Linked DNA regions of Collimonas fungivorans. The protein of the gene in region 1 interacts with the protein of each later gene in a pairwise test. Links are inferred from orthologs where the notes say so. Each region holds a gene or a part of one and is shown on either strand. Other genes may lie near its edges. The genes, in order: dnaQ, CFter6_RS16275 and dnaE.

Evidence for each region.
Region 2: the proteins of dnaQ (region 1) and CFter6_RS16275 interact in binary tests that used the Escherichia coli proteins (3 or more experiments, as listed by UniProt). The link is inferred for Collimonas fungivorans from one-to-one orthologs.
Region 3: the proteins of dnaQ (region 1) and dnaE interact in binary tests that used the Escherichia coli proteins (3 or more experiments, as listed by UniProt). The link is inferred for Collimonas fungivorans from one-to-one orthologs.

The regions. Positions count from the first base shown.
Region 1 is NZ_CP013232.1:1,996,105-2,001,757, forward strand. The notes cover bases 1,478-4,461. They hold dnaQ (DNA polymerase III subunit epsilon), read left to right. Parts: upstream 1,478-2,592; coding sequence 2,593-3,330; downstream 3,331-4,461. Other genes in these bases: CFter6_RS08510 (class I SAM-dependent methyltransferase), read left to right, coding at 1,478-2,046; rnhA (ribonuclease HI), read left to right, coding at 2,089-2,523; CFter6_RS08530 (hypothetical protein), read left to right, coding at 4,157-4,375. Outside these bases: CFter6_RS08500 (transglycosylase SLT domain-containing protein), read right to left, coding at 1-223; gloB (hydroxyacylglutathione hydrolase), read right to left, coding at 438-1,238; more of CFter6_RS08510, read left to right, coding at 1,261-1,477; CFter6_RS08535 (hypothetical protein), read left to right, coding at 5,041-5,439; CFter6_RS08540 (hypothetical protein), read right to left, coding at 5,531-5,653. UniProt on the Escherichia coli protein: DNA polymerase III is a complex, multichain enzyme responsible for most of the replicative synthesis in bacteria. The epsilon subunit contain the editing function and is a proofreading 3'-5' exonuclease.
Region 2 is NZ_CP013232.1:3,794,332-3,799,891, forward strand. What follows is about bases 860-3,750. They hold CFter6_RS16275 (DNA polymerase III subunit gamma/tau), read right to left. Parts: upstream 3,423-3,750; coding sequence 1,296-3,422; downstream 860-1,295. Other genes in these bases: CFter6_RS16270 (YbaB/EbfC family nucleoid-associated protein), read right to left, coding at 891-1,211; CFter6_RS16280 (isovaleryl-CoA dehydrogenase), read left to right, coding at 3,656-3,750. Also shown: CFter6_RS16260 (ABC transporter substrate-binding protein), read right to left, coding at 1-54; recombination mediator RecR, read right to left, coding at 232-828; more of CFter6_RS16280, read left to right, coding at 3,751-5,302; CFter6_RS16285 (penicillin-binding protein 1A), read right to left, coding at 5,378-5,560. UniProt on the Escherichia coli protein: Part of the beta sliding clamp loading complex, which hydrolyzes ATP to load the beta clamp onto primed DNA to form the DNA replication pre-initiation complex.
Region 3 is NZ_CP013232.1:1,448,724-1,455,411, reverse strand. Bases 908-4,926 are described here. They hold dnaE (DNA polymerase III subunit alpha), read right to left. Parts: upstream 4,576-4,926; coding sequence 1,108-4,575; downstream 908-1,107. Other genes in these bases: CFter6_RS06265 (sulfurtransferase), read left to right, coding at 4,682-4,926; CFter6_RS06275 (O-antigen ligase family protein), read right to left, coding at 908-1,050. Outside these bases: more of CFter6_RS06275, read right to left, coding at 1-907; more of CFter6_RS06265, read left to right, coding at 4,927-5,560; CFter6_RS06260 (flavodoxin family protein), read right to left, coding at 5,657-6,232; CFter6_RS06255 (LysR family transcriptional regulator), read left to right, coding at 6,627-6,688. UniProt on the Escherichia coli protein: DNA polymerase III is a complex, multichain enzyme responsible for most of the replicative synthesis in bacteria. This DNA polymerase also exhibits 3' to 5' exonuclease activity. The alpha chain is the DNA polymerase catalytic subunit.

The DNA.
Region 1 (5,653 bases):
TGACTACCTGCTGGTTGTCCAGGTCAGGGATGCCGAAACCCTTGCGGATGCGCGCCCAGATATCGACCTGTTCCATGCCGAGCATGCCGGCGCTGGGGTCGTTCGGGTCGATCAGGCTGAAAGTGGGGGTATAGATGGAAATGTCGTTGGCCTGGGCCAAGAGCGGAGTGCCGAAAAAAGCGAGCGCGGCAAAAGCGAAAGTCTTGAGTTTTAGCTGGTACATGGGTTCAATTTATGTAACCGGGATGTAATCAACCGGTAATAATGGATTAGACGCAGTGTACGTAAGGCGGTTTTCTCCCGTCAAGCAAAAATTGCACTGTTACATGAGATAAGTGATTGATTTATCAGGTATTACTTTTAATAAATCGATATGCGGAGACTATCTAACCAACAATCACAATAAATGACGTTGATAGGTCTCCCGGCCAGCCGGATCACTTGAAATTGTTTTTCCATTCGCGCAGGGCGGCGAATGCCTCCACCGGATCGGATTGCCGGCCGTCGATGCGGCCGCTGGCCTGCAGGCTGGCGAGGATGGCCGGCTGCCGGTAACGCAGGAAGGGGTTGGTGGCGATTTCCAGGGCGATGGTCGACGGCACGGTCGCTTGCTGGCGGGCGCGTTTGGCCTGTTCGCTGGCCATGCGGGCGACCAGGTCCGGATTGTCCGGTTCCACCGCCAGCGCAAAGCGCAGGTTGGCGACGGTGTATTCGTGGGCGCAATACACCTGGGTGTCTCCCGGCAAGCTGCTCAGCTTGCCCAGCGAATCGACCATCTGCGCCGGGCTGCCTTCGAACAGGCGGCCGCAACCGCCGGCAAACAGCGTGTCGCCGCAAAACAGCCAGGGCTGGCCATGCGCCACATAGGCAATGTGGCCACTGGTGTGGCCCGGCACTTCCAGCACCGACAAGGTCAGTCCCAGTTGCGGGACGACGGCGGTATCGCCTTCGCTGAGCTTCTGGCTGACGCCGGCGATGTCTTCGCCGGCAGGGCCGAATACCGGGATGTCGAAGTGCCGCAGCAAAGTTTGTACGCCGCCGACATGGTCAGCATGGTGATGTGTCAGTAAAATAGCGACAAGTATCAGGTCGTGGGCAGCGAGCGCGGCCAGGATCGGCTGGGCATCGCCGGGATCGACCACCGCCGCATGGCGGCCATCGTGAATCAGCCAGAGATAATTGTCGTTGAATGCCGGCACCGCCAATACGCTTAACGACTTATTGAATGGTTCTCTCATTGATTTATCAATTAAGGCAGGCATGGCAAATCCGTCGTCAGAAAAGTCCATTATAGCGCTCGGCCCCTGGCTGCAGACGCCCACCGGCAGTTACATGCTGGAGTGGGAGCAGGCGCGCCTGGACGCGATGACGGCGGATATCTTCGGCTTCAACGCGATGCAGATCGGCGTGCCGCAAATCAAGTCCCTGCAAGCGAACCGCATGCGCCACAAATGGCTGACGGACAGCCGCCTGCCGGCAGCGGGCGAAGCGCAATCCGGCGTGGTGGTGACCCACGATTTTGCCGAACTGCCGTTTGCCTCGCAAAGCCTGGACCTGGTGGTGTTGCCGCATGTGCTCGAGTTCGCCGCCGAGCCGCACCAGATCTTGCGCGAGGTCGAACGGGTGCTGATTCCGGAAGGGCAGGTTATCATCACCGGTTTTAATCCGGCCAGTTTGTGGGGCATCAGGCAAACCGCGGGCCGCATGTCGGGCGTGCATTTCCTGCCGCAGAACGCCGAGTTCATCAGCCTGCTACGCCTGAAAGACTGGCTGAAGCTGCTGAACATGGAAGTCAACCGCGGCCACTTCGGCTGCTACGCGCCGCCGTATACCAGCAGCAAGTGGCTGCATCGCTTCGCCTTCATGGAAAAGGCCGGCAACCGTTGGTGGCCATATTTCGGCGCGGTATATATCGTGCAGGCGATCAAGCGGGTGAAGGGCATGCACCTGGTCGGCCCGGCTTTCAGCAAACAGCTGATCAAGGCAGCGCGCGGCGTGCCGGCCACCAACAAGATACACAAGACGGACCGCAACGGCGCTGAGTAGTCAGGGCAGGGGTCTCACATATAACAAGCAGCGAAAGACAGTATGGACAAAGTAGAGATATATGCCGATGGCGCCTGCAAGGGCAATCCCGGCACCGGCGGCTGGGGTGCGCTATTGGTGGCGGATGGCAAGGAAAAGGAATTGTTTGGCGGCGAACGCAATACAACCAACAATCGGATGGAGCTGAAAGCGGTGATCGAGGCCTTGACCGCCCTGACTCGTCCCTGCGAGGTGACGGTGTATACCGACAGCCAGTATGTGCAAAAAGGGATCAGCGAATGGATCCACGGCTGGAAAGCGCGCGGCTGGAAAACCGCGGCGCGCGAACCCGTGAAAAACGTCGACCTGTGGCAGGCGCTAGACGCCGCCCAGGCCCAGCACAAGATCGAATGGAAATGGGTCCGGGGCCATGCCGGCCACGTCGGCAACGAGCGCGCCGACCAGCTCGCCAACCGCGGCGTGACCACGGTTGTATAACACCGCCACGGCCGCATTGGCTGCGGCGCGCTATTATTAACATATGTTTGTATTGAAAATTAAGTGACCATGCGACAAATCGTTCTGGATACCGAAACCACCGGCCTCAACCCGCGCACCGGCGACCGCGTCATCGAAATCGGTTGCGTCGAGTTGCTGAACCGGCGCCTGACCGGCAATAACTTCCATCGCTACATCAACCCCGAGCGCGATTCGGAAGAAGGCGCGCTGGCAGTCCACGGCCTGACCACCGCCTTCCTCAGCGACAAGCCGAAGTTCGCCGAAATATTCGACGAGCTGCGCGAGTACACCCGCGGCGCCCAGGTCATCATCCACAACGCCCCGTTCGACCTGGGCTTCCTCGACGCCGAATACAAGCTGCTAGGCAAGGGCACGTTTTCCGGCGATGTCGCCGGCGTCATCGACACCCTGGTGCAAGCCAAGGAAATGTATCCAGGCAAACGCAATTCGCTGGATGCCCTGTGCGACCGCTACGGCATCTCTAACGCCCACCGCACCTTGCACGGCGCCTTGCTTGACTCCGAATTGCTGGCCGAGGTGTACCTGGCGATGACGCGCGGCCAGAACAGTTTCAGCATCGACCTTGGGGCAGGGCACGGCGATGCGGACGGCGGCGGTGCGGCGCTGGAACTGCTGCCGCTGGCGGAGATCGTGGTGCGCACGGCGAACGCGGAAGAACTGGCCGAGCATGAGCTGCTGCTCAACGGTTTGGACAAGGATGCCAAAGGCGCCTGCATATGGCGCCAGCCGGCGGCAGATGCAACGGAAAACCCGCCGCAAAACTGATCTTGTAAAAAATTCACACAAGACACTAGCCACGAACGAGATTTGCCATTATAATTTCGCTTCTTTAGGCGCGTAGCTCAGCTGGTTAGAGCACTACCTTGACATGGTAGGGGTCGTTGGTTCGAGTCCAATCGTGCCTACCAGTATTCTCAACGTTTGCGGGGATGCTGGGACAAATTCGGGACAAATTCGAATTTGTTTGTAAGTGAATATCAGTGGAATGGAAGCGCAGTACGGCTTCCATTTTTGCTTTCTCCCTCCCGCGATCTGCGGAATCAATCCACTTTGCATAGACCGTAAATAGCATTTTTGCATTTGCATGCCCTAGCTGGCGGCTGATGTACGTCGGGTTCACGCCGGCCATTAATGCTGTTGTCGCGTAAGTGTGCCGGGTTTGGTAAGCGCGGCGTGTGCGAATCCCCAAACGTTTCAACGTTGGCTTCCAGTAATGGTCCCTCTGGCTGCGTTCGTCATGCCATGGCTTCTCGGTAACCGGGTTCTCAAATATCTCCGCCGATTTCATATAAGTGAAGGATTTTTGCGCCTGAAGCACCGCAATTGCTCGGTCAACCAGGTCGACGTCACGAATTTCATGCGTTTTTAGGCTTTTGAGCTGCCCCATAAAAGTTCTCGCCTGTTCGACCCTAACGGTGCCGTGATTCCAGTCGACGTCTCCCCAGCGCAGTGCGATCAGTTCTTCTGGCCGCATGCCCGTCATAAATGCGAATTCAAAATAATTCGCTATCCGACGATCATAGTGTTCGCGCATGCTTGAGAGAATCCACTCCATCTCTTCTGTAGTGAGCGGATCCGGCGCAGCTTTCTGATGTTTGCCATTCTCAATACCTTGCATTGGATTGACGAGCTCATGTATTTCCCGTCCTGCCAAGGTAAAGACACCTCTAAGTGGAATCAGATAATTATTGCAAAGCTTCGCGCTTGGCCAAGGATGCGAGCCAACGATCGCTACAATTTTTCCGTAACTCAGGGTTTCGATCGGGCTGTCGGCGCCAAGCTTGCTCTGCCAGAATTTCAGTGCATTTGAATATTGCGAGAGCGTGGCAGCCGCCAGTCGACCTTTGGTCTTAAGCCACATGTCGCACATGGCCCCAAACGTTCTGACTGTGGAGCCCATTTTCTCGGCATTGGGTGAATTCGGGAAAAACTCGCCATAGACAAAATTGCCCATCTGGATCTTGTGTTTGATCTGATCGACCAGCCGCTCCGCGAATTTGATGTTCGGTGCGGTCGGTCTCAAGTCGAGCGTCTCCCTACAACGACGCAACCGCCAGCTAAAAGACACGCGAATTGATGCTTCGCGAATCTCTACGCCGTTACCTTTACGCCCTCTACCCATTTGTAATACTCCTGCATATTCATGTTTATGTGGCCGTCTGGCGCACGACGGTAGTGAATTCCCTCAACCCAGATACCGTCTCGATTTTTCGCCGAACGGCTTTGTCGGTATATCCGGTGAGGGTGCAAAACACCGGTATTAGTACTAAGTGTACGTGGATGCCGGTCACTGCCGTCATCTCACTTTACCAGTACTTCTGCGACATTTCACAACTTGCACAAAGGAGGCCGCATCCTTCTCTCCGATGCGCGACTCGCGTTGCGGCGCGGCCAATGCAGCGTCGTCAATGTACTTAACTGGGTTTGTTGTCATGATAGGATTCTCGAATAATTAGTACTAACAGGGAGGCGGGAATGGCAACAGGTCAAATTGAAGATTTTTTCAAGGCAATGAAGGAGCGTCGCACCAGCGTCATATTTGCCGGTATCACGGCCGCTTGTATTTTTTTGTGGGCCTTCGTGGATTGGGCGACGCCTGCGGATGCCATTAAGGGACACTCCGTTCTGTTCGCGAAAATGGCTCTGGTCGCCGTGGGCGTAATTGCGTTTCTTGCTATCTGGGTCTATTTTCTGTATCCCAGGTATGAATGGGATGCTCAATTGCAGTGCTTTAAGCGAAAAAAAGACGGATTGTTTGTTTGTCCGTCGTGCCAAGGATCGAATATTGAAACGGTTTTGCGCCGCGGCTACCAGTTCTATAGTTGTCCGCGAACCGGGTGTACTGCCCGGCTGGCTCACAAGCAGGACAAATAAATGTCGCCGAATGAGCGAGAGCATACTAACGCGGTCTGATGTTGTGGCCCCTCTAGCAATCTCGCGCTTATGGGCGAAGTTAGATTTCATATCAGTACTGCTCAATTCCTGCAAGCGCCTTGATTTCTCTCGTAGTCATACCTGTCGCTTCATGCAGCTTCACCAACAACGTTGGCCCAACGGGTAGAACGTTGTTGCGAACTTTGCTGATCAC
Region 2 (5,560 bases), 1.8 Mb from region 1 along the record:
CCCCGCCAAGAATAGGCAAAGGGCGATGCCGAACTGCTTCCAGCTGAATTTCATATTGTCTCCTCGTATATCCAGGGTTATTTCACTGCTGTTTGTTTTTGCAATGTATGTTTTCTTTGCCGTCTTGGCGCGGCTGTCTCGAAACTGGTTACTAGTCTTCTATGATAATACTGCCCGAGCCGGTTTAATTCGGACTACTGCTATGTTTTTTTGGCATGGCGCTCCGTTTTGTCAGGTTGCGCGCCGGTCCAGCATGGCGCGCGCGATGGTGCCGGCGTCGACATACTCCAGCTCGCCGCCTACCGGCACGCCGCGCGCCAAACGGCTGACCTGCAGGCCGCGGGCTTTCATCGTCTCGCTGATGTAATGGGCAGTGGCTTCGCCTTCGTTGGTGAAATTGGTGGCCAGCACCACTTCCTTGACGACGCCGTCGGTGGCGCGGCTGATCAGCTTCTCCAGCTGGATGTCTTTGGGGCCGATGCCGTCCAGCGGCGACAGGCGTCCCATCAGCACAAAATACAAACCCTTGAAAGTCAGCGTCTGTTCGATCATCAGCTGGTCGGTAGGCGTCTCCACCACGCACAGCAAACTCGGATCGCGCTCCGGATCGAGGCAGGTTTCGCACACCTCGTTCTCGGTGAAGGTATTGCACAGCGCGCAGTGGCGGATCTGGTCGACCGCCTGCGTCAGCGCCCGCCCCAGCAAGGCCGCACCGTCGCGGTCATGCTGCAGCAAGTGATAAGCCATGCGCTGAGCCGACTTGGGGCCGACACCGGGCAGATGACGCAAGGCTTCGGTCAGCAAGGTGAGACTGGAAGGAATTTTCACGGCTGGCCCTGCATCAGGTTACAAGCGTCATGCGGTCGGTGCTCAATCAATGATACGGTTGATCAGAATGGCAGTTTGAAGCCGGCAGGCATGCCAGCGGTCAGGCCGGACATTTTTTCAGCCGACAGCGCTTCAGCCTTGCGCACTGCATCGTTGAACGCGGCGGCTACCAGGTCTTCCAGCATGTCCTTGTCGTCAGCCAGCAGCGAAGCGTCGATTGCCACCCGCTTGACTGCGTTCTTGCAAGTCATCACGACTTTCACCAGGCCTGCGCCCGACTCGCCTTCGACTTCGATCAAGGCCAGTTGGTCTTGCATCTTCTTCATGTTGTCCTGCATTGCCTGGGCTTGTTTCATCAGCCCTGCCAGTTGGCCCTTCATCATGGTGCTTCTCCTATAAAAACAGATAATCTGACTGGTATTTCAAACGGGCCAAGCCGATGCCGGCCCGCGTTGCTTCCGGCTGCTTCAGCCCAGAGGCTTGATCGATCCCGGCACGATCGATGCGCCGAATTCACGCATCATGCTCTGGATGAAGGGATCGCTCTGCGCGGTCAGTTCCGCCAGGCGCTGGCGCTCTGCCTGCGCCGCCAGCATCTGCGCGTTGGCGGTATGGCGCACCGTACCGAGCTCGGTTTCCACTTTGACCGGACGGCCGAAATGCTCGCTCAGCGCAAGCTCCAACTTATCGACACTGCCAGCCGAGCGCAGTGTATCGAACGGAATCCGCAGATGAAACTGGGTCGCCGGGCCGCTGCTGTCGGACTTGACCAGTTCGCTCTGCTGCGCCAGCTGATGTGCCACGCCGCGCACCGCAAGGGTGGAAGCCAGCAAGGGCCAGTTGCCGTCCCAGTTCAGGTTCGGATCGGGCTGCAGCACCAGCGGCGGCAGCGGCTCCGGCGCAGCTGCCGGCTGCTGCACCACCGGTTCGGCGCGCACAGGCTGGCGGCCATTGCTCACTGCGCCGTTGGCGGCAGCTGGGCGCGACGGAGGGGCTGGCGATGAATACGACTCAGTTTTTTTTTCAGCCGCCGAACTGGAAAATTCGGTGTCCGGCAAATCCATGGGCAGCGGGATCTCTTCTTCCCAAGGCGGCACCGAAGAATTCTGCGGCACTTGCTGCACATAGGCCGGCGCCGCCGGTTTGGCGTCCGCTACGTCCGCTACGGCCGCCGCGGCTGGCTGGCTGACCGGTGCTGCCGGCGCCTGGCTTGACTGCGGCCGTGCCGGTGCGCCGCCCTTGCGGGAAGACGCGGCGCGCGCTGCTTCCAGCGCCGCCCGGGCCGGACTCATGGCGCCGTTGCCGGCGGCTGGCGCAAGAGGTACAACTGGTGCGCTGGTGCTGAGTGTCGGCGGTGCGCTGCTCAGGCGGGCGGCGGTTGGCGCCGCCTGTGCTGGCGGCCTCGTCGATGCAGCAGGCGCGGCTGTGGCTGGCGCAGTGCTTGCCTGCGGCCGCGGACGGCTGACCGGCGGCGGCGCCGCGATGCTGCCGCCGGCTTGCGGCCGGAACGCCAGCATGCGCAGCAGGGTCATCGAAAAACCGGCGTATTCGTCCGGCGCCAGGCCAAGTTCATTGCGGCCGTGTACGGCGATCTGGTAAAACAGCTGTATTTCTTCGGCATCGAACAAGGCCGACAGCCGGATCACTTCTTCGCGTTCCGGCAAATCGTCGGCCAGGGCTGCCGGCACGCTTTGCGCCAGCGCTACCCGATGCAGCAACGTGCCCAGGTCTTGCAGCGCCGCGCTGTACGACAAGCTGCGGCTGGCCATGTCGTCGGCCACCGCCAGCAAGCCGGGGCCGTCTTTCGCCACCAGCGCATCCAGCACGCGGATCAGGTAAGACTGGTCGAGCGCACCGAGCATGCCCTGCACCGCTTCCAGGGTCACCTTGCCGGCGGCATAGGCGATCGCCTGGTCGGTCAGCGACAGCGCATCGCGCATCGAGCCGTGCGCGCCTTGCGCCAGCAAGCGCAGCGCCGGGGTTTCGAATTCGATCTGTTCCTGGCCCAGGATATTGTCCAGGTGACTGATGATATGGCCGGGCGGCATCTGCTTCAAATTGAACTGCAGGCAACGCGACAGCACCGTCACCGGGATTTTTTGCGGGTCGGTGGTGGCCAGGATGAACTTGACATGTTCAGGCGGCTCTTCCAGCGTCTTCAGCATCGAATTGAAAGCGTGGTTGGTGAGCATGTGCACTTCGTCGATCATGTAGACCTTGAAGCGCGCATTGGACGGCGCATACACAGCCTGCTCCAGCAACTGCGCCATTTCGTCGACGCCGCGGTTCGAGGCCGCGTCCATCTCGATATAGTCGACAAAGCGCCCGGCGTCGATCGCCACGCACGCTTCGCACACGCCGCACGGCGTCGCGGTGATGCCGCCGTTGCCGTCGGCGCCGATGCAATTCAGCGATTTCGCCAGGATCCGCGACAAGGTGGTCTTGCCGACGCCGCGCGTGCCGGTAAATAAATAGGCGTGGTGCAGGCGCTGCTGCTCCAAGGCATGCGTCAAGGCCCTTACGACGTGTTCCTGGCCGACCAGCGTATCGAAACTCCTGGGGCGATATTTACGGGCGAGAACTTGGTAGGACATAGGCAGCGGATAGGGGCAGCAAGTTGTGAAAGCAAATTGTGAAATACAGACAGCATTTTACCTGACAGACGAAGCCCGCACAGCTTTTAAACTTGCCGGCATTTCATTGGGGAAGCGCCGACTGAAGCGCCGCTCTAGATAATTGCCTGACAACACCTTCCAGAGAACCCGGGCAAGGGGTAAAGTCAAGGTAAAGCCAAGCAACACAGCCCCATAAAATCAGGAGATCACTCATGCAAGGGCAGACCCACGAAGTCACCAATCAGGTGCCTGAACTGTATGGCAACAACCTGTACCTGGACGACACCATCTTGCAAGCTGGCGTGCAGCGCCTGCACGGACAATGGCGCGCCGAGCAGCTGGCGCGCTACGGCGCCGAGCTCGGCAGCAAGGAAAGCTGGCAGCTGGCTGAACTGGCCAACCGCCACCAGCCCGAACTGAATACTTTCGACCGCCTCGGCAACCGCATCGACGCCGTCGAATTCCACCCGGCCTGGCACGCCCTGCTAGGCATGCTGCGCCGCGAAGGTTTGCATGCCCTGCCCTGGATCAAGCCGCAAAGCGGCAGCCACGTGGCGCGCGCCGCCGGTTATTTCCTGCACGCCCAGCTGGAAGCCGGATCGCTCTGCCCCACCACCATGACTTTCGCCTCGATCCCGGTGCTGCAGCAGGAACCAGCCTTGTTTGCCGCCCTGCAGGCAAAACTGTTGTCATGTGAACATGACAGCCGCGACCTGGCGCTGGAACACAAGAACTCTATCCTGCTCGGCATGGGCATGACGGAAAAACAAGGCGGCTCCGACGTGCGCAGCAATACCACCACGGCCATCCCGCTCGAGGGCGGCGGCGGACGCGGCGCCGGTTACCTGCTGACCGGACATAAATGGTTTTTTTCGGCGCCGATGTGCGACGCCCACATGGTGCTGGCGCGTACCGAGATGGGCTTGAGCTGTTTTTTCGTGCCACGCTGGCGGCCTGACGGCAGCAAGAACCCGGTGCAGATCCAGCGCCTGAAAGACAAGCTCGGCAACCGTTCCAATTCCAGCAGCGAGGTGGAATTCCGGGAAGCCTTCGGCATCATGGTCGGCGACGAAGGCCGCGGCATCCCGACCATCATCGAAATGGCCAACCACACGCGCCTCGATTGCGTCATCGGTTCCGCCGGCCTGATGCGCCAGGCGCTGGTGCAGGCGCTGCATCATGCGCGCCACCGCAGCGCTTTCGGCCGCCATCTGGCAGAACAGCCGCTGATGCAAAACGTCTTGTCCGACCTGGCGCTGGAAAGCGAGGCGGCGACACTGCTGATGCTGCAGCTGGCTAGCGCTTTCGAACATCCGGACGATCCGCTGCAGCGCGCCTGGCGCCGTATCGTCACGCCCGCCGCCAAGTTCTGGGTCTGCAAGCGGGCGCTGGAATTCAGCGGCGAATGCATGGAAATCTGGGGCGGCAACGGCTATGTCGAAACCGGTCCGATGGCGCGTCTTTACCGCGAAGCGCCGGTCAACTCGATCTGGGAAGGTTCGGGCAACGTCATGTGCCTGGACGTGCTGCGCGCCATTGAACGCGAGCCGGCCAGTTTCGGCTTGCTGCTGGCGCAGCTGGCTGAAACGGCGCGCGACCATCTGGGCCTGCGCGGGATGCTGGACGATTTGCAGAAGGATCTGGCGGCGCCAGCCGAACAGCGCGAGATGCTGGGACGCCGCTTCGTGCAGCGCCTGGTGCTGACGGTCCAGGGCGCTTTGATGCTGCAGCACACGCCTTCAGTCATTGCCGACGCTTTCATCGCCAGCCGCAGCGAAGCGATGGGCGGACGGGTCTATGGAACCTTGGCGGCGGCGCATCTGCAGCAGCAGATTTTGCAGCGGACCTGGGCCAGCTAAACGGCAAATCGGCACGTAGGGTGGGCACCTGTACTCACCCTACCGAAAACAATACGCTTCTATCCGCAAGCAGCGTCAATGACCGCTGAACAACTTCAGGATATTCTGCTTCTCGTCTTCCTGCGGATTGGTTTGCGGCACAGGCGCAGGAACAGGCGTCCCGTCCGGACCGATTTCTACTGGCGCTCCGCTCGCGCCGGCACCCAAGCCAAGCGAAGCGATGAAGCCGTTGCCCGGGGTGAAATTGTCGAAGTAAAA
Region 3 (6,688 bases), 550 kb from region 1 along the record:
CCTGTAAAAATAATACGCTGGCACGCAATATATCGACAAGTTCGCCAGTAGCCCGAATATCCCCAAGATGGTCAGATTAAACAAAAGTTCATTGTGAGAATGTGCAAGAGATGCCGCGAGGGGACTAATCTTGTTTTGCGCAGACAGGGTTTCCAAACCTATACCGAAGTTCTCCCGTCCGATCCCAAAAACCGGGCGTTCCTTGAACAGTTCCCAGGATGCCCGCCAGAGCTGAAGTCTGATACCTAGCGAAGTATCAACATTTTTCCCATGCAGATAAAGAGAAATATCCGATTTAGCTTCCGTCATCCTGGTTTCCACTGTACTACTGAAAGTAAACACGGATCCCACCACGACAAGAGAGAAAATTGTCAGCATCAACTTATGGCGCAACTGGATTCTTTTCCAGGAATGGACTGCGAAAATCATGAAAAAAGGAATCGCTATCCAGGTGCCTCTGGACTGTCCCAGAATGGTGATGTACAGGCTGGCAATAAAAATGATGAATTTCAGGGCCATGATCATTTTATTGCGGCGATTGTTCCAGCCGATCGACAGCAGTGTCATACAACCAAGCAACAGGGCAATGTCAGAAAAAGCAATGATCAGCAGAAATCCGATATTGCCTGGCCGCGATATTCCTCCGTCCGTCACCAGATAGATCTTGATCGTTGCTGCAATGATTCCGCAAATGAAAGACCACTGCACATACTTCAGATATTTAAGGGGTGCCGCCATTACTATCCAAAAGACAGGCGCAAAGACGGCAAGGCGCAACGCGCGATCATATTGCTTGGCGTCAAAAATTCCAAGCGAAAGCTGATTGAGAATAACTGCAATGAACAAGGAAGCCATGGCAAGATGAAGCAGCCAATAGTCTTTCAACACTTGACTGAACGCGATGTCCATAGGTTTGCAGCGCAGGATCAGTGCGACTATGCTGCAAATCAAAAGCACGAATAAACAGGCATTGCCAGCGTTGTGCAGCACAATGGATAAAGCAGGAAACAGCAGAATGGCCAGAATCACAGGCCATTTGATATAGGACAAATTTCTTCTCCGGGGTTAAGTTAAATGGTGAGACGGCGCCGGATAAATCGCATCAGTTTAATATTCCACAGCGACCGCTTCCGGTCCCACCTTTTCTATCAGGGCGAGCTGCAGGCCATCGCTAGGCGAAACTCTCCACTCATTGCCGAATAATATTTCGCAAGCGATGCCTTCCCCGGTATAGCGCAGCGTCATGGGCAAGCCGGTTTCTGAGCGATGCGACGATAGCATGTCCCTAAGCTGCGCCGCATCGATTTTCTGTGACAGCGACGATAGGGACAGCACGATCTGGCGGCCGTACTGAATCCGCGCAGTAGCAATATCCATCACCCTCTCCGCCGACACCCGCAAACCACCGTTGAAACGATCTTCCGACACCTTGCCATGCACCACCAGGAATTCGTCTTCCTTGAAAAACGCCTTGTTCGGTTCAAACTGCTCGTTATAGACAGTGACATCGACAGTCGCGCTGCCGTCGTCCAGCGTCACGATCATCATTTTTCCACGCTGTGTCATTTGCGCCCGCAAGCCAGAGATGATGCCTGCCAGGACGCGCGGTTCGCGCGACGGTTCCAGGCTGCCGAGCGGAGTGCGGGCGAAGCGGCGCGCTTCAGCGGCGTAGGCATGGAACAGATGGCCCGACAGATAGAAACCGAGCGCGCTCTTCTCTTCAGTCAATTTTTGCTTGTCAGTCCATGGCGCCGCCTGCACATATTCGATCGGCGCTTCAAGATCACTGTCGTCGCCTCCAAACAGGCTGACCTGGTTGGCGGACGCCAGTTTCTGGTCTGCTGCTTCCATCGCGCGCGGCACCGAAGCCAGCAGGATTCCGCGGTCGACCTTGAAACAATCGAACGCACCGGCGCGTATCAGCGACTCGATGGTGCGACGATTGATCTGGCGCTTGTCTACCCGCAGGCAGAAATCGAACAGGTTGACGAACGGCTTTTCCTGGCGGGCCGCGATGATAGCTTCAATCGCGTTCTGCCCCGAACCTTTTACCGCACCAAGGCCGTAGCGGATGAACGTCGCCTTCTTGCCCGGCTCGCCTTCCGGCGTGAAACGGTAATCCGACAGATTGATGTCCGGCGGCAGCAAGGTCAGCTTGCACACCGTCAGCGAATCTTCCACCAGGATCTTGATCTTTTCGGTGTCGTCCATCGCCAGCGACAAGTTGGCTGCCATGAACGCGGCGGGGTGATGTGCTTTCAGGTAAGCGGTGTGATAAGACAGCAATGCATAAGCGGCGGCGTGCGACTTGTTGAAGCCGTAGCCCGCGAACTTTTCCATCAAGTCGAAAATCTCGTCGGCCTTGGCTTCGGTCAAACCGTCCTTGGCGGCGCCGTCGCGGAAAATCTGGCGATGCTCCGCCATCTCCTCCGCTTTTTTCTTACCCATCGCCCGCCGCAGCAGATCCGCGCCGCCGAGCGAGTAACCGCCGACCACCTGCGCCATCTGCATCACCTGCTCCTGGTACACCATGATGCCGTAGGTTTCCGACAAGATGCCTTCGGTGCGCGGATCGGGATAGTCGAAACGCTCGCCGTGCTTGCGTTTGCAGAAGTCCGGGATCAGGTCCATCGGACCCGGCCGGTACAACGCCACCAGCGCGATAATGTCTTCGAAGCGGTCGGGCCGCGCATCTTTCAGCATGCCTTGCATGCCGCGGCTTTCCAGCTGGAACACGGCCACTGTTTTAGCGGCGGTCAGCAATTCATACGACGGCCGGTCGTTGAGCGGCAGTTTTTCCAGGCTGAAATCAGCCATGGCCGGATCGAGCTGCTTGATGTAGCGCACTGCGCGGTCAAGAATCGTCAGTGTGGTCAAACCCAAAAAGTCGAACTTGACCAGGCCGACGGCTTCGACGTCGTCTTTATCGTACTGCGAGACCACGCCGGCGTCGCCGCCCTGTGTGTATAGCGGACAGAAGTCGGTGAGCTTGCCTGGCGCAATCAGCACGCCGCCGGCATGCATGCCGATGTTGCGCGCGATGCCTTCGACTTGCTGCGCCAGGTTGAGCAGCTGCTTGACCTCTTCCTCGTTCTCCAGCCGCTCGGCCAGCATCGGCTCTTCCTGGATGGCGTCGGCAATCGTTACGTGCTTGCCCGGCTTGAACGGAATCAGCTTGGAAATGCCGTCGCAGAAATTGTAGCCAAAATCGAGCACCCGCCCGACGTCGCGGATCGCGCCCTTGGCCGCCATGGTGCCGAAGGTGGCGATCTGCGATACAGCATCCTTGCCGTAGAGATCCTTGACGTGCTGGATGACGCGATCGCGGCCTTCCTGGCAAAAATCGATATCGAAGTCGGGCATCGATACCCGTTCAGGGTTCAGGAAACGTTCGAACAGCAGATTGTATTTGAGCGGATCGAGATCGGTGATCTGCAGCGAATACGCGACCAGCGAACCTGCTCCCGAACCCCGGCCCGGCCCGACCGGTACGCCATTCTGCTTGGCCCAGCGGATAAACTCGGCAACGATCAGGAAGTAGCCGGGAAAACCCATCTTGATGATGGTGTCGGTTTCAAATTTGAGCCGGTCCTGGTAGCGTTGGCGCTGCTGTTCGCGCTTCGTTTCGTCCGGGAACAGATGCAGCAGGCGCAGCTCCAGGCCTTCCTGCGACTGCTGTATCAGGAAATCGCCGATGGTCATGCCGTCCGGTGTCGGGAAATCCGGCAACTGCGGCTTGCCCAATTGCAGCGTCAGGTTGCAGCGCTTGGCGATTTCGATGGAATTCTGCAGCGCGGCCGGCATATCGGCGAACAGCTCGGCCATTTCCGCCTGGGTCTTGAACGACTGCTGGTCGTTGAAACGGCGTACGCGGCGCGCATTCGCCAGCATTTCGCCTTCGGCGATACAAGTGCGGGCTTCATGCGCAATGAATTCTTCCTTATCCAGGAACTGGATCGGATGCGTAGCCACCACCGGCACGTTGAACTTGGCCGCCAGCGCTACCGCCTGGCGCACGTGCGCCTCCATGTTGGGCTGGTCGGCGCGCTGGATCTCGACATAAAAATTGTCCGGGAAAATCGCCGCCCACCGCTCGATGCAACGTTCCGCCAATCCCGTATTGCCATTATCGATGGCAATGCCGATGTCGCCGAAATGGGCGCCGGACAAGGCAATCAGGCCGTTGCCGCCACTCTGCTGCGTCAGTTCAGCCAGCCATTCGGCGCGGATTTCCGCGCGGCCGCGATGCAGGTTTTCCAGCCAGGCCCGGGACAGCAGTTCACACAGCTGCAAATAACCGCCGCGGTTCTTGACCAGCAGCAGCAAGCGCGACGGCTTGTCGCGATCGTCGTCATTGGTGATCCAAACATCGCAGCCGATGATCGGCTTGATGCCCTTGCCGCGCGCAGCTTTGTAGAATTTGACCATGCCGAACAGATTGGCGAGGTCGGAGATGCCAAGTGCTGCCTGCTTGTCGCCGGCAGCGGCTTTCACGACATCGTCGATGCGTACCAGGCCATCGACAATGGAATACTCGGAGTGGAGGCGGAGATGAATAAATTGCGGTGTCGTCATGGCCGGTATTTTACCCTGAGGCCCCGCCCGCCAAGGGCAAAATTGGGCAATCCTGCAGCCGGCGTTTATAATACTGATAAATCAACGACTTACCGAGAAATACACCATGCAGTCCAGCCATCCCTACGTCAATATCGCCGCCTATAAATTCATCACTTTCATAGACGCAGAGCAAAAGCGTCCGGAATTTCTTGCAATTTGTAAGCAATTGCAACTAAAGGGCACGATTTTGCTTACTCCGGAGGGAATCAACCTGTTCCTGGCCGGCCTGCGTGAGCAAATCGACCAGTTCCTGGCCTGGCTGCGCGCCGACGAACGCTTCGCTGACCTGGAGGTGAAGGAAAGTTATTCCGAAAAGCAGCCTTTCACGCGCATGCTGGTCAAGCTGAAAGCAGAAATCATCACAATGAAACATCCGTTGATCAAGCCGGAGCTGGGCCGCGCTCCGGCGGTGCAAGCACAGACGCTGAAGCGCTGGCTGGACCAGGGCTACGACGACAAAGGCCGGCCGGTAGTCATGCTGGATACGCGCAACGCATTTGAAGTCGACGTCGGCACCTTTGAAAACACGATCGATTACCGCATCGAAAAATTCAGTGAGTTCCCGGCTGTGATCGCTGCGCACAAGGACGAACTGGCCGACAAGACTGTCGTCACTTTCTGTACCGGCGGCATCCGCTGCGAGAAAGCCGCAATCCACATGCAGAATATCGGCTACGACAGCGTCTATCAGCTGGAAGGCGGGATCCTCAAGTATTTCGAAGAATGCGGCGGCGCTCATTACGACGGCGACTGTTTTGTGTTCGACTATCGCACCGCGCTCAATCCGCAACTGCAGGAAACCGCCACCGTGCAATGCTACGCTTGCCGCGCCGTGGTGACGCCGCGCCAGCAACTGTCGCCGCAATACGTGGCAGGCAAGTCCTGTCCGCATTGCCTGCCGGAAGCCGCGGCGATTCCAACAGAAGCCACCGGCGCTTACTGAACGCAACTACTGAACCAGTAAAAAAAGCCCGGTTGCAATCGCAAGCGGGCTTTTTACTTTCTGGAGCGAACCTGGATTCGCCCTCTTGCAGGAAAATTACTTCTTGAATTTCTGTGCGGTCTCTGCAACGCGCTTGCCAAACTGTTTGGCGGTTTCAAGATCGCCGGCTGCAGGGCCTTCTTCCGGCGAAGAGTCCGACGGGCTTTGCGCCAGCGCGCCGGAGAAACCGCCGACAAAGTTCACGTCGTTACGTTGCGCGGCCTTGCTGTTGGCCGGCATCAAGCCGGTGCCGACCCAGACCATGCTGTGCTGCATCGCGAAGGTGATCAGATAACTCATGGTGGTGCCCTTGTCGCCATTCATCGTCGCTGAATTGGTAAAGCCGGCAGCCACCTTGTCCTTCCATTTCTGGCCGAACCATTGCTTCGACGAGGTATCGGCAAACTTCTTGAACTGCCAGGAAACGGTGCCCATGTATGTTGGCGTGCCAAAGATGATGGCATCGGCCGCTTCCAGCGAAGCCCAGGCTGCGTCGCTGAGATTGCCTTCGGCATCGATGGCGATCAGTTCAGGTGCAGCGCCCTCGGCCCGCAACACTCCGGCATGCACGGCTTCTGCCTGTTTTTTGGTATGGCCGTAGCCGGAATGATAAACAATAGCAACTTTAGTCATGGCAATGCCCTTTTGGCGTAAGAATCCGATTGAAAATAAACAACAAACAACACAATGAACCAGGCAGCGTGGATAACAATAAAGCAGCAATAAAACAATAATAAGATAATAATATGACAGCAATAGTCATACCAGCTGCCTTGTCGCGGATCACAATAAGCGACGAACGAAAAACGGAATCCGGAGTCAAGCCATCGTAACTGGGCGCATCAAGTCGGAATGCGATCCTGATATATTCGAAAGCTTATTTCACTATAGAAATGCGCTATATGAATCCGCTGGATTACTTGGCACTATAGCCTTGGGGAACGACAGAAGACAGATGTCAAATTCCGATATATCATTCAAATTATCTGAATGAAATTTTAACAACATAACCACTCGCCAAGCAGCAATGAACCTGACACTGGAAGCTTTGCAAGTTCTCGATGCGATCGCTCGCAAAGGCAGCTTTGC